4 regions of the Methylobacterium sp. 37f genome follow, and region 1 is predicted to be linked to each of the others. Evidence: riboswitches for the same ligand, from Rfam matches in the RefSeq annotation. Region 1 holds a riboswitch; each other region holds the start of a gene.

Region 1 (3,440 bases):
GTCGATGCGCCAGGCCTCGAACAGGTGCAGGCTCAGGGCCGCCTCGACGCCGAGGGAGGATTGCTGCCCGACCTGGGTCGCGAGCGCCGCCTCGCCCGGCACCCGCGTGATCGGATTGTCCTTGACGATGCGGTAGCCGGCCAGGGTCCACTCGGCCCGGCCGTTCCAGGCGACGCCCTTGGCGCCGACCTCCACCTGCTCGCCGGTGGAGAGCTTCAAACCGGACAGATTCTGCGACAGCGAGATCAGGCTGCCGACCGGATCGGTGGCGGTGGCGTATTGGGCGTAGAGCGCCAGCAGGGGGGTCGGGTTGTAGACGGCGCCGAAGCGGTAGCTGAGCGCCTGGAAATCCTGCTCGAAGGCGGCGCCCGTGACGAGGTTGGTCCGGTGCAGCACCGGCGCGTCGTAGCGCATGCCGGCCAGCAGCGAGAGCTGATCGGACAGGATCAGGCGGTTCTCGGCGAAGACCGAGGCCTGGCGAGTGTTGGTGGCGTAGGCCGGAGTGGCGCGGCCATTGGCCGGGAACAGACCCGGGTCATAGGCGAAGGGATCGACGCTGGTGGTGAGGCCGCCGCCCTCGGAGCTGAAGTTGTTGGTGTGCCGGAACGCGATGGCGTTGACGTCGAACCCGGCCAGGAATTCGTTGCGGAATCCGAACACTGTGCCCCGGATCGTCGCGTCGAGGCGATTCCCGATCTGCTCCTGGCTGTGATAGATTTCGAGATAGTCCGAGCGGTCGATCCGCCCGGTGTCGCGGTTGAAGGCGTATTGCTCGACGTCCCGCCACTGGCGCCGGCTCTGGAGCCGGTAGGCGGTGTTGCGGATCGTGATGTCGGCGCTCGGCGTCCACTCCGCTCGCAGCTGCGTCCAGTTGTCGGTCCAGAGGATCTGGGCGTCGCGGACGTTGTAGTTGTTGAACCGGATGGCATCGCGGATGCGCCCGTCGATGAGCGGCGTGCCCCAGTAGCGCGTCGGCTCCTGGTAGCCGAAATCATGGCTCAGGGTGATGGCGAGGTCCGGATTCGCCTGCAGGGTCAGGGCGCCCGAGACCGCGAGATTGCGGAAGTCGCCGTCCGGCGCGATCCAGCCCGCGGCGCGGTTGCCGCTGATGTTGAGGCGGTAGGCGAGCGCCTCCCCGATGGGACCGCCGGAATCGAGGGCCAAGCGCGCCAGACCATCCGAGCCGATGGCCGCGCGCGCCACGTTGAAGGGCGTGAAGACCGGCTTCTTGGTCACCACGTTGATCACGCCGCCGATGGCGCCGTCGCCGTAGAGCACGGAGGCCGGCCCACGTAGCACCTCGATGCGCTCGACGTTCCAGGTGTCGAACGGGAAGGTGACGGTGCCCGCCCCGACGAACAGGCGGGTGCCGTCGTAGAGCTGCTGGATCGAGTTCGGGCCGGCGAAGCCCCGGGCCGTGAAGGCGCCGTTGCCGTTGCCGGGGGCCGCCACCGTGGTGATGCCGGTGGCGTTCTGGGTGACGGCCTCCGCCACCGTGTTCTGGCCGCGCAGGCGCGTGGTCTCCCCCGCGATCACGTCGACGCTGGCGGGGGTTTCCAGGGGCGTCAGGCCGAGGCGGCTGGCGCTGCGGCTCGAGCTGCGCAGGTTCAGCCCCTCGGCGGGCGGCGGGCCGCCGCGCCCGGAGCCCGCGACCTCCAGGGTCTCCAGGGTGACGGCCGAGTGGGATTCGCCGGGCGCGGCGTCGGCCGGCATCGGCAGCAGGCCGCCGAGCAGGGCCGCGAGCGGCCAGGATGTGAGGGGCCGGGATATCGGGGGGCGGGTTATCGGGGGCCAGGATATCAGGGGCAAGGATATCAGGGGCAAGACTTGGCCCTGCCGTGCGCGTCGGGCGCGTGGGGATCGGGACGGGATTTGGGCGAGGGCCATGGGACAACCGGGAAGGGGCGCGGGCATCGGCCAGGGCCGACGAGCCACCTCTGCTAAAGCGAATGTTATAATGTTACAATCGCTGAGTGGTGCCGGACGCGACGTTGTCCGCAAGCCAGCCGTCTCCGGACCGCGCGGGGCGATCGGACGAGGCGGACGGGAGCGGGACGCGCGGGCGCAGACGGGCATCGACGGGACGGCTGACGCGACGGGTCGCGCGGAGTGGCACGTCACCGCGAAGAGGTCGGTCCGTTCGCCGCATGCGAACGCCCCGACACCCACCAGGACACCCCGCCCGATGCGTTTCGCGTGTGACCACGACTGACGGCAGGTCTCCTGGCTCGCGGGTCACCGCCCTCTCATCGTCTTCCCAGAGGCTTGCAACCCCCAGTGACGTGTTGATGATGGGCTCGCCGCTTACAGTTGCGGGGGCAGCCGCGGCGTTGGGGCAGAGCCCCGCACCGCGTTCCCTTTTGATCCTCGATCCGAGGAACCGTCGCGCCGAAGCTAGGCGGTTTCCGGCGTCGGCGTCAATCGACGGGGACGATTCGCTCCCGGGAGCGTTGGCCCCGCGGCGGGGGTCGCACCTGCGATCGCCGGTCACGAAGGAGCAGAAGCACGATGTCCGAGGATGGGATCACGTTCGAACGGGTCCGCGAGCGCGCCCACGAGATCTGGGAGCGCAACCACCGTCCCGAAGGCTTCGAGGTCGAGTTCTGGCTGATGGCCGAGCGGGAACTCCGCGCCGAGCAGGCCCGCCGCAAGCCGGCCGCCGACCGGACCGCCTCGGAGACGCCGCCGGGGGCCGACACGACCACCCGGTGAAGCTGGCATGGCTCGCCTTCGGGCGAGGTCAGGCCGACGAGGCCCGCGGTGAGGCGCGTGCCGCCTGCCGGGGCGGAAAACCGTCAGGATCGGACGTCGAGCACGCCCATCATGCCGAGTTCCTCGTGCTCGAGAATGTGGCAATGGTACATGCGCGGCCCCGGCTGGTCCTGGCGCAGCAGGAGCCGGACCGTCTCGCCGGGCACGACGTTCACGGTGTCCTTCCAGGCGCGATAGCCCGGGGTTCTGACCTGTCCGTCCCTCTCGTAGGCGACGATCTGGAACTGGGTTCCGTGGACATGGAACGGGTGATCCATGTCCGACTGGTTGACGATGTCCCATTGTTCGACCTGGCCGACCTTCGAGACCTCGTCGATGCGGGTCATGTCGAAGCTCTTGTTGTTGATCAGGAACTTCATGTCGTGGCTGCCGGGCGGCTTGGCGGAGGCGGCACCGCCTTTCGCGGTTCCACCGTGATCCATGCCCGGCATGGCACCGTGATCCCTGCCCGGTATGGCACCGTGATCCATGGAGCCCATGTCCTCCGTCAGCACGAAGCGGCGGGTGACGACCGGGGCCTGGAGCGGGGCGATCGCCCGCAGCATCTTCGGCAGCGGCGGTGGCGGCGTCGCCGGTCGTCCCGCCACGTTCGCGGTCAGCAGGACCTTACCCGCCTCCTTCGGCTCCCCCGGTCCCATCCAGCCGCGCTCGTAGGCGAGCGTGGTCAG
Region 2 (3,440 bases), on a different contig from region 1:
GAGCCCGGCGATGCTGCGGTTGCGCAGGCCGATCTCCGAGCCGGTCGAGGGCACGAGGAAGGGCGAGCGGCGGATGTTGAAGAGCGGGCTGGTCGGATCGACCGTGGCGGTGACGCCGCGGGCGTCGTTGGAGTGGAAGCCGCCGCCGTAATTCACGAACAGCTCGGTCTCGAACCACGGACCGAGCACGAGGCCGAGCTTCGGGTTGACAATGCCGTCCCATGCCGTGCCGGAATTGGCCGGCGTGTCCGAGCGGACATCGGCGGTGAATCCGTCGGCCCGGACACCGATGCTGGTGCGCAGCCAATCGGTCCAGCGCACCCGGTTCTCGACGTAGAGGGCGGCGCTCGCCTCCAGCACCCGGTCGTCCAGCACCGTCGAGCGGACCTGCCGCGCGGTGGTGTTGAACAGGCCGACGCGGATCGAGTCCGTGCGGGTCTGAAGCCCGATTTCGGTCTCCATCGGCAACCCGAAGAGGTCGCCCTGGACCGTGTGGCTGATCTCGCCGCCGCCCAGAACCCGGCTGTCGCGCTGGCGGAACTGGTCGCCGCTGACCGGATCGTTGAGAAAATATGTGAAGTCGTTGAACAGGTTCATCCCATAGCGGATGACGTAGGCGTTCGCCCGGGTGATGCCGGCGTCGCTCGTCCGGCTCCAGCGTCCGGAGAGCGAGAAACGGCTGGTGTCGCCGCCATCCGTGGGGTTCAGGGTGCCGAAGCGGCCGATGATCCCCTCCGCGACGGCGCGCTCCGGGATCTGGTTGGTGGCGTTCCACCGGGCCCAGTAGGCCATGCCCGTCAGGGCGAAGCCGTCCAGGGCCGTGCCCTGGCTGTAGCGGACGACGCCGTTGAGCTTGGCCAGACGGTCCGGCACGTCCCAGGGGCCGTCATAGGTCTGGGCCTCGCCCGCCACCAGCAGGGTGCCCTGCCCGAGCGGTGCCGACGCGATGGTGAGCGCCCGCTTGTAGCCGAAGCTGCCGAAGGAGGTCAGGGCGAGGTTGCGGTCGGTCTTGTCGAGATAGTCGATCCGCACCGAACCGGCCGAGGCGAAGTCGCCATCGCGCACGAAGTAGGGACCCTTGTGGAACTCCACCGCGCCGACGAGTTCCGGGATCAGGAAGTTGAGGTCGGCATAGCCCTGTCCGTGGGCGTGGGTCCGCATGTTGACCGGCATGCCGTCGATCGACAGCGCGATGTCGGTGCCGTGGTCGAGGTTGAACCCGCGCAGGAAGAACTGGTTGGCCTTCCCCTCCCCGGAATGCTGGGTGACGATGAGACCGGGCACGCTTTCCAGCACCTCTCCCGGTCGGGTGATCGGGCGGCTGTTGATCTGCGCACCCGATATCACCCCCGCGCTCGCCGCATCGACGGGCCTGAGACCGCCGCCGATGCCGGTGACGCCGCCGACGAAGCCCGCCTGCGCGACCGGTCCGGTTCCGGGCGGCGCCGATGCCTCCGCCGTGACCGAGAGTTCAGCCAGGTTCGCCTCGGCCGCCTGGCCAAAGACCGGCCGGATCTGCGCGCCGTAAGGCACCAGGCCGGCACAGGAGACCAGAAGGAGCGTTCGGTAGGGGGGCCGTGACGGAGCGGGCGACATGAAACCTCGGGCGACGTCTGTGGCACGTCACCGCGACGAGGTCGGTCCGTTCGCCGCGTGCGAACGCCCCGACACCCACCAGGACACCCCGCCCGATGCGTTTCGCGTGTGACCACGATGGACGGCAGGTCTCCTGGCTCGCGGGTCACCGCCCTCTCATCGTCTTCCCAGGTGCCGGGGCACCCAGTGACGTGTTGATGATGGGCTCGCCGCTTACAGTTGCGGGGGCAGCCGCGGCGTTGGGCTCTCGCCCGCACCGCGTTCCCTTTTGATCCTCGATCCGAGGAACCGTCCGAGGCCAGAAGACCAGACGAAGCCCGACAGCGTCAATCGAACGCGCGGGAAATCGGCGTCCTGTGCTCCCTGTGCGACAGCCCAGGCCGAGCCAGGGCCGAGCCCAGCGCCGGGGGGTCGGGGACAGGCCGGGTGAAGGCTGGATGGGCGGCCACCCCTCCGATCAGAGCGGGCGATCCCGATCTTGATCCGGGCTCCAGCTTCGCAGCGGCGAGGGTCCGATCTGGCGTTCGGCGCGGGGCGCCGGCTCGTCCTCGAGCCAGGTGCGGGGGCCATTGGCATTGCCCCGGACGACGTCACCGGCGACGATCGCGTGTCCGGAGGCGACCGCCACGATCAACTGGGTGGCGTAGGCCCTCGGACCGCTGCCCTTGAGGGACATGCCGGGTCCGCCCGGACGGAGCTTGCTGCCGAGCGCGCCCCAGAGGGGCGGTGTCTTGATCCGGCGCAAACCAAAGCCCTGGTCGATCAGGGCAGCGGCCGCTTCGATCTGGCCGTTGAGGAGAAGCAGGCCCGGCCGCGTCAGGCGGAAGACATAGCTGCCCTCGTCGTCCTCCTCGACGAGGTTCACCAGCTTCAACGACAGGGCCTGACAGGCCGTGTCGACGTTGTCGCGGGTGAACTCGGCGTCGACGGCCAGCGGCCTCAGGGCTTGGCCCGAAATCCGGCAGGAAACCCGTTGGAGAAAGAAGCGACGTCTGGAAATCTGGCTCAGGCCCCATCCAAGCGCGATCGCGCGACGTGGGGCGATCATCCGCCGGACAGCATGGCGCCCGGAGGTTTCGGTCTGGTTGAGACGATCCGCGAGTTTCGGTGGCGGAATGCACGCCGTGGTTGACGATCCAGTGCCCGGCCCGATCCCGCGGGGACCCCGGTCTCGGTCACCGAGGCGGCGCGGGCGCTCGCCCCCGCGATCGGCCGATCGATGCCGGCCCTCTTGCTGTTCGCCCGTCACCGCCCTCTGTGAGCGGTCATCACCGCCGGGAGACATCGGACATGACGAAGCTGTTCATCGCCAACATCAGGACCGCCGAGGGACCCAAACCGCTGGTGACCGTGCGGGCCGCCGCCGAGGGCGAAGCCAGGCTGTTTCTCGAAGCCGCCTATCCGGACGACGAGATCCTCGACGTGGCGGAGCCGAGCGGCTGGGCCAGCGACGCCGACACCGGCAGCGCGGCGGGCGACATCCGCGAGCATGCCGGCGTGCAGTGGCAGGCGCCCTCCAGCCATTCCGGCTGAATTCAGCGCCGCCGGTTGAAGCCGGCGCTTGCCAGCGCCAATCGTGCCGTGACCATTGCCGACCATGCCGATCCGTCGCGAGCATCGCTTCTTCTATCCGATCGACTGGCCCGAACTGTCGGCCGTCATCCGGTTCACCCGCGCGCGGGGTCGGTGCGAGTCCTGCGGACGGCCGCATGGCCGGCGGGTCTTCCATCTCGGCGATGGGCGCTGGTGGGACGACGATGCCAGCGCCTGGCGCGATGGGGCAGGGCGGTTCGTCTGCCTCGCGGTCGGGATCGATGACGTGCTGGGAACCGTGCGGACGACGC
Region 3 (3,440 bases), on a different contig from region 1:
ACCAGCGTGGTCTTGCCGGCTCCGAGGAAGCCCGTGACGATCGTGCAGGGAATCTTGGCGACAAGAGTCATTCGGCGGCGTCCGGATGGGGGGGCGCCGCGACGGGCGGCGGGAATGTGGGCGGGAGCGGCGGCGGGAACGGCGGAATACGGGCGACGACGCCCTTGCGGAATTCCTGCGGCCGGGCCTTCCACGGTACGATGCCGTCCGGCGTCTCGGCATAGAGCGCGACGCCGTCCAGGATGATGCCGGCCGAGGCGACCGGATCGAGGTCGCCGTAGACGTAGGTCCAGCGCCCCTGCGACGCGACCGCCACCGTGCAGGGCCGCTTGCACACCGAGAGGCACTCGACGCTCTCGACCGTGATGCCCGGATGACCGCCCGCGCTCACCGCCTCCTGGAGGGCGGCGAGCAGGCGCGCCCCGGCGCGTGGCTCGGAAACGTCCCCGGCCGCCCGGCAGGTGGCGCAGACGTAGAGCGTGACGGCGGCGCTGTCCGTCCGAGGCGAGTCTTTGGGTATCTGATCCTGCAACTGGTCAGGCATGGGCCGTCCGGGCCTTGCCGAACAATCCCCAGGCCCAGCCATAGGCCAGCCCGATCACGGCCCAGAACACGAAGGCGATGCCGAGCGAGCGTGCGGCGAACTGCGCCGCGTAGGCCGCCGGCAGGTTCGAGGCGGCGTGGCTGGTCTCCGGCGCGCCCGCGAGATGGGGGGCGACCAGGAGCACGATGCCCCCCGCGATGGTGATCGGCGCGCGCCGGATCGCGATGAGGTACAGCCCCATGGCGGTGGCGAGCGCCGTCATCACCCACCAGAACTGGCGGTCGGCGAGCGGCGCCGCCGCCATGCCGGGCAGTTCCGGCGCCAGCCCGAGAGCCGGTGCCAGGGCCACCGCGAGGAACCCCCCGATGGCGAAGCGCAGGCCGGTCTCGGGGCTGGGCTCGCGGTTGCAGGCGAACAGCACGGCGCCGAGCAGCAGCGCGTAGCCGACGCCGCCCACCAGGGTGGCCAGCGCCGTGAAGGCCATGCGCGGCAGGCCGGGGCCCGGCTGCCAGTCGGGCGCGACCTCGCCGCCCGCGACCGACGGGTCCTTGGTGCCGTGATCGTGACCGCCGTGGACGCGCACGATCAGGGAGGCGGGCGACAGGCGTGCGGAATCTGCCGAGGCCTGCGTCTCGTAGCGCTCGGCCGCGATGATGAGCGGCGAGGTGAGCGCGAGCTGCAGGCCCGTCGCGACCACAGCCGCGAGGAAGCCGGCGACCAGGGCCGCCGACACGAGCCGGATGATCATGGGGGTGTCTGCCTTAGGCGGAGGCGCTCAGTGGCAGGGGAAATTCTGGCTGTGGCGGAAGTCGTGCGCCGCATTGTGCAGCGCCATCGCGGGGGCGAAGCCCGCCATGAACACGAGGCCGAGGCCGAGGAAGGCTGCCACGAGCACGGCGCCGAGACGCTCGTTGGTGCGGGTGCCGGTCAGGACGAGGGTGTTGGTCGACATCGGTTCATCTCCTGGCCGCCCCGCCGGCGGCCGTCACGGATCGATCGGGTGGACGGAAGGTCCACGCTCGATGGCAGGTCCACTCTCGGCGGCAGGTCTCCTGGCTCGCGGGTCGCTGGTCCTGCCGCCTTCCCGGATCGCTCCAGTGGCCGATGGCAGTCCCGTCTCCGCTCACAGTTGCGGGGGCAGCTGCGGTTTCAGGGTCGCCCCCTCACCGCATTCCCTTTTCACCCCGTCGCCGGGGCACCGTCCGATCCACGCTTCTACGCGGTTGCCGTCGCGCTGACAACGCGGCCCGGATCGGATTCCGGCCTTTGACCCGGGGGCTCGATTTCGGGCACAGGAGGCCCATGCCGAACCTCCCTCCCAGACTGACCCTCGTGCTCGGCGGCGCGCGCTCCGGCAAGAGCGCCCATGCGGAGGGGCTGATCGAGGCCTGTCCCGCCCCCTGGCTGTACCTCGCCACGGCGCAGGCCTGGGACGACGAGATGCGCGACCGCATCGCGCTCCACCGGAAGCGCCGCTCGGCCGACTGGATCACCCGGGACGTGCCGATGGACCTGGCCGGGGCGGTGGCCGCTGCGCCCGGGCCGGTGCTGGTCGATTGCCTCACCCTCTGGCTCACCAACCTGATCCTGGCCGAGGCCGACGTGGAGGCCGCCACCGCCGCGCTGCTGGCGGCCTGCGCGGCGGCGCCCGGCCCGGTGGTGCTGGTCGGCAACGAGGTCGGGCTCGGCATCGTGCCAGACAACGCGCTGGCCCGCCGGTTTCGCGATGCCGCCGGGCGGCTGCACCAGCGCCTCGCGCGGCAGGCCGACCACGTCGTCTTCCTGGTGGCGGGCCTGCCCCTGATCGTGAAACCCCAAGCCGGAGCCACCCCATGACGGACGCCGTGAACGACGCCGAACGCCATCGCGAAAAGATGGAGAAGCGCAAGGCGGTGCAGGACGCCGAGGTCGCCGGCAAGACGATCGAGAAGGGGCTTCTCATCGTCAACACCGGTCCCGGCAAGGGCAAGACCACGGCGGCCCTCGGGCTGATGCTGCGGGCGCTGGGCCATGGCTGGCGCGTCGGCGTGGTCCAGTTCATCAAGGGCGCCTGGGACACGGGCGAGAAGCACGCGCTCCAGGTCTTCGGGGACCGGATCGACTGGCACACCCTCGGCGAGGGTTTCACCTGGGAGACTCAGGACAAGGCCCGCGACATCGCCGCCGCCGAGCACGCCTGGGCCAAGGCCCTCGACCTGATGGCGGATCCGACGATCCGTCTCGTGGTGCTGGACGAGCTCAACATCGCGTTGCGCTACGATTACCTGGACCTCGATGCAGTGGTGGCGGCCTTCCAGGCGCGCCGGCCCGACCTCCACGTCATCGTCACCGGCCGCAATGCCAAGCCGGCCCTTATCGAGGCCGCTGACCTCGTCACCGAAATGGGCTCCGTGAAGCACCACTTCGCCGCCGGGGTGAAGGCCCAGGTGGGCATCGAATTCTGATGCGCTTCGCCCTCAGCCCGGTCGGGCTCCTTATCCTGTCGGGCATCCATCCGGCCTGCGCCGAAACCGCGCCGGCCTGGCCGGCCAGCTATCTCGGCCGCGTCGAGGCCCTGGCGGTGGTGGAGGGCCTGAACGCCCGGCTGCTCGCCAGCCGCTCCGCCACCGCGACCCTCGAAGGCTGGTGCGCCGAGCACGGCATGGCCGCGACGCCGCGGCTCGCGGCGAATCGGCAGCGCGGCGCGGACAAGCCCGCCTCGGAGGAGACGCGCCGGCGCCTGAATGCCGGCCCCGACACCGTCCTCCGCTACCGTCAGGTGCGGCTCGCCTGCGGCGACCACGTCCTGTCGGAGGCGGACAACTGGTACGTGCCCGACCGCCTGACCCCGGAGATGAACCGCCTGCTCGAGACCACCGACACGCCGTTCGGCCGGGCGGTCCAGGCCCTCGGCACG
Region 4 (3,440 bases), on a different contig from region 1:
CGCGCGGGGCCATCGCCTTGACCCCGAGTTCCGACCTGAGGCCAATCGCCTACGAGACCGCGGTCGCCTCGGGCTGGAACCACGCGGTCGCGCTTTGCCTGCCGGAAGCGACATGCGCGATGAACCGCAGGACCGTGGTGACGGAACTCGGGCCCGACCGGAATGCCGCCCGGGTCGAGGATCGCGACGGCATCCTGTTCGACCTCGGTCTCGGCCTTCTCGCCGTGGATGCCTGCGTGCGGGTGCGCGATCCGGAGGCCGTCGAGCGGCTGCGCGCCGGCGTCGGCATGCCGTTGTTCGACCACGCCAACCCCATCGGGCCGCATCTCGTCGCCATGAGCCCGCACCGGGTGTTCCTGGCGCGGGTCGGACGCGTCGAGGTCTATGCCCCGATCCCCGGGTCCGGCGGCACCAGCCCCGAGGGTCCGCACACGCACGTGCTGCCCAAGCTCCTGCGCAGCGGTCGGACCCATGCCGCCACGACGCCAATCCCGGCGGGCTGGGTCCCCTGCGCCGGCCTGCACCCAGCCCATCCCTACAAGGACATGATGGGCGACCGCATCGCCTTCGATACCGGCCGCTACGAAGCGTTCCAGGCGATGCTCGACCATTGGGGTGATCCGGAACTCGTGGCGATCAAGCGCGGCGGGCCCGAGGCACCCAGCGGCACGGTGTCGACCCGCCACGCCCAGGGCGCACGCCGCATCGCTGAGGCCCAGGCTCGTTACCTGCGCGGCGAGATCATCGAGGGCTCGGCGAGCGACGACGAGGATGCGGAGGCGACGGCCTGACCGTGACCCGGACGGTGCCCGGCAGGAATGGTCCGGGAGCACCCCAGAGGGTGATCGGCCTGATCGGCTGCCCGGGCGCGGGGAAGACGACCTACGCCCGCCGCTTCGACCCTCTCGACGGCTGGGTTCACCTCACCCTCGACGACTTCCGGCAGACCCTCTGGCCGCCGCACCGACAGGTCTACTGGGAACTCAGGCAGGGCTCACATGACGATGCGGCCCGGGAAGTCCTGCACCGGGTCAAGGAAGCAGCCCTGGATGCCGCCCTGACGAACGGCTTCAGCGTGGTGATGGCGGACACCCATCTCACCAGACCCGTGTTCGAGCGCGAGCTCGGGATCGTCGCCGGACACGGGCTCACTGTGGAGTGGAAAGTGTTCGACGTGCCGTGGGAGGTCCTCAAGTCCCGCAACGCGGAGCGCGGTCGCGTGGACCCGTCGCATCGCCAGCCGGATGAGGTCCTCCGGTTCACCTACGAGGTTTTCCAATCCCCGGACGCTTGGTGGCGTAGCTTGCCGCCGGAGCAGGTCGAGGTCCTGACCTGACGGACGGAGTGAGCGATCCGTCTTCCCAAGTGTTGCCGGCAGGGCATAACCCCTCGTGCATTGCATTTGGTCCGTTGACGGGCATGGGCGTCGGCATGGTACCTCGGCCGTGACGGTTCCTCCCCGGAGGATCAAAAGGGAACGCGGTGCGGGGGTAGCCCCAACGCCGTGGCTGCCCCCGCAACTGTAAGCGGCGAGCCCTTCGCCACTGACGTCACTGAGCGGCCTCGCTCGGGAAGACGGTGAAGGGCAGTGACCCGCGAGCCAGGAGACCTGCCGTCAGTCGTGGTCACACGCGAGACACGCTGGGCGGGGTGCCCCGGCGGGTGCGGAAGCATGCGCGTTGCGCGTGGTTCGGCCTCGTTCGCGGTGACGTGCCACTGCCGTCGCCCGAGGCCCATCAACGTGTCCCGTTCACCGTCCATCCCGCTGATGTCCGTGCTGGCCTTGTCCTGCGCGATCCCCACCGCCGTCGCAGCCCAGGGGGCGCGCTCTGAGGAGACCGCCGTGGTGCTCGACGCGCTCTCGGTCGAGGGGACCCTCACCGCCACGCCGACCTACCGGGTGCCGGACCTCTACAGCGGCACCAAGACGGTGACGCCGCGTCGCGACCTGCCGCAGCAGGTCGACGTGGTGCCCCGGGAGGTTCTGGTCGACACCGCCGCGACCCGGGTCGAGCGCGCCCTCGACTACGTGCCCGGGGTCGGCAAACAGAACGATTTTGGCGCCCAGAACCTCGCCCTGTACTCGGTGCGCGGCTTCGCAACCCAGGACATTTTCCAGAATGGGTTCAACATCGCCCGCGGCTACAACGGCGCCCCCGACACCCAGAACGTCCAGTCCATCGAGGTCCTGAAGGGCCCGGCCGGAGCCCTCTACGGACGCAGCGATCCGGGGGGCACCGTCAACATCCTGACCAAGCAGCCCGTAGCGCGCCCCTTCGTCGAGATGGGCACGCTGTTCGGCAGCTTCGGCACCGCCCGCACCACGGTCGATGCCGGCGGTGCGCTGAGCGAGGACGGCAGCGTGCTCTATCGCTTCAACGGCGCGCTCGCCCGCCAGGACAGCTTTCGAGATTTCGTCGACGGCGACCGGGTGCTCCTGGCGCCGGTGGTGAGCTGGCAGGTCACCCCCGACACCAAGATCACGTTCGAGGCGCAGTACCTGCGCAACCGCCAGACCTTCGACCGCGGCACCGTCGCGGTGAACAACCGCCTCGGCCTCGTCCCGCGCTCACGCTTCTTCGGCGAGCCGGGCGACGATTCCGTGTCCGAGAGCGCGCTGCTGCAGGTGCGGCTGGAGCACGCCTTCAACACCGACTGGCATTTGCGGGTCGCCACGCACCTCAACACCGGAAGCCTCACCGGCCTGCAGACCGGCGCGACCGGGATCCTCAACGACGGGCGCACGCTCTTGCGCGAGTTCCGCCAGCACGACTTCACCTGGGGCGTCGCCATCGGCCAGGCCGAACTCGTCGGGCGCTTCGAGACCGGGCCCATCGCCCACACCCTGCTGCTCGGCCTGGAGCACGAGCGCTACAACAGCACCGAGAACCTCCTGCGCTCGACCCCGCGTCTCGACCCCTTCGCCATCGACCTGTTCAACCCGGTCTACGGGCAGGCCAAGCCTCCGTTCACGCGCCGCTACAGCGCCAGCGAGAACGTCGGCAACACAGCCGTCTACCTCCAGGACCAGATCGCTCTCAGCCCGGAATGGAAGCTGCTGCTGGGCAACCGCACCGACTTCTACAACCAGACCTTCCGCGACAAGGTCGCGAACGAACGGACCGAGCAGGACCGCACCGGCTTCTCGCCGCGGGCCGGTCTCGTCTACCAGCCGCTGTCGTTCCTGGCGCTCTACGGCAACGTCGCCGCCTCGTTCCGCCCCAACACCGGCTTCGACAGCGCGTCCCGGCCCTTCGCGCCCGAGACCGGGTTCGCCTACGAGGTCGGGACCAAGCTCGACCTGTTCGACGGCCTCAGCGTGACGGCCGCCGCCTTCCACATCGAGAAGGAGAACGTACTCACCACCGACCCGGCAGACTTCTTCTTCCAGATCGCCGCCGGGGCGGTGCGCAGCCAGGGCTTCGACGTCAGCCTGGTTG

What was found. A riboswitch is a leader RNA that binds a small molecule or an ion and turns the genes downstream of it on or off. The one in region 1 is predicted to bind cobalamin.
Region 2: another riboswitch for cobalamin. It lies ahead of J7U37_RS01760 (TonB-dependent receptor); the one in region 1 lies ahead of J7U37_RS18625 (TonB-dependent siderophore receptor).
Region 3: another riboswitch for cobalamin. It lies ahead of J7U37_RS05285 (CbtB-domain containing protein); the one in region 1 lies ahead of J7U37_RS18625 (TonB-dependent siderophore receptor).
Region 4: another riboswitch for cobalamin. It lies ahead of J7U37_RS23980 (TonB-dependent siderophore receptor); the one in region 1 lies ahead of J7U37_RS18625 (TonB-dependent siderophore receptor).

The regions. Positions count from the first base shown of each region.
Region 1 covers NZ_JAGHKN010000031.1:57,453-60,892, reverse strand. The annotation lists gene J7U37_RS18625 (TonB-dependent siderophore receptor) at 1-1,713, opposite strand, end outside; cobalamin riboswitch at 2,196-2,400, opposite strand; gene J7U37_RS18620 (DUF2934 domain-containing protein) at 2,509-2,712, shown strand; gene J7U37_RS18615 (multicopper oxidase family protein) at 2,796-3,440, opposite strand, start outside.
Region 2 covers NZ_JAGHKN010000002.1:72,140-75,579, forward strand. The annotation lists gene J7U37_RS01760 (TonB-dependent receptor) at 1-1,596, opposite strand, end outside; cobalamin riboswitch at 1,702-1,904, opposite strand; gene J7U37_RS01765 (hypothetical protein) at 2,054-2,644, opposite strand; gene J7U37_RS01770 (hypothetical protein) at 2,887-3,129, shown strand; gene J7U37_RS01775 (hypothetical protein) at 3,194-3,440, shown strand, end outside.
Region 3 covers NZ_JAGHKN010000005.1:114,109-117,548, reverse strand. The annotation lists gene cobW (cobalamin biosynthesis protein CobW) at 1-71, opposite strand, end outside; gene J7U37_RS05295 (DUF1636 domain-containing protein) at 68-544, opposite strand; gene J7U37_RS05290 (CbtA family protein) at 537-1,292, opposite strand; gene J7U37_RS05285 (CbtB-domain containing protein) at 1,320-1,496, opposite strand; cobalamin riboswitch at 1,569-1,762, opposite strand; gene cobU (bifunctional adenosylcobinamide kinase/adenosylcobinamide-phosphate guanylyltransferase) at 1,847-2,380, shown strand; gene cobO (cob(I)yrinic acid a,c-diamide adenosyltransferase) at 2,377-2,988, shown strand; gene J7U37_RS05270 (hypothetical protein) at 2,988-3,440, shown strand, end outside.
Region 4 covers NZ_JAGHKN010000064.1:5,490-8,929, forward strand. The annotation lists gene J7U37_RS23970 (hypothetical protein) at 1-791, shown strand, start outside; gene J7U37_RS23975 (AAA family ATPase) at 842-1,336, shown strand; cobalamin riboswitch at 1,433-1,632, shown strand; gene J7U37_RS23980 (TonB-dependent siderophore receptor) at 1,742-3,440, shown strand, end outside.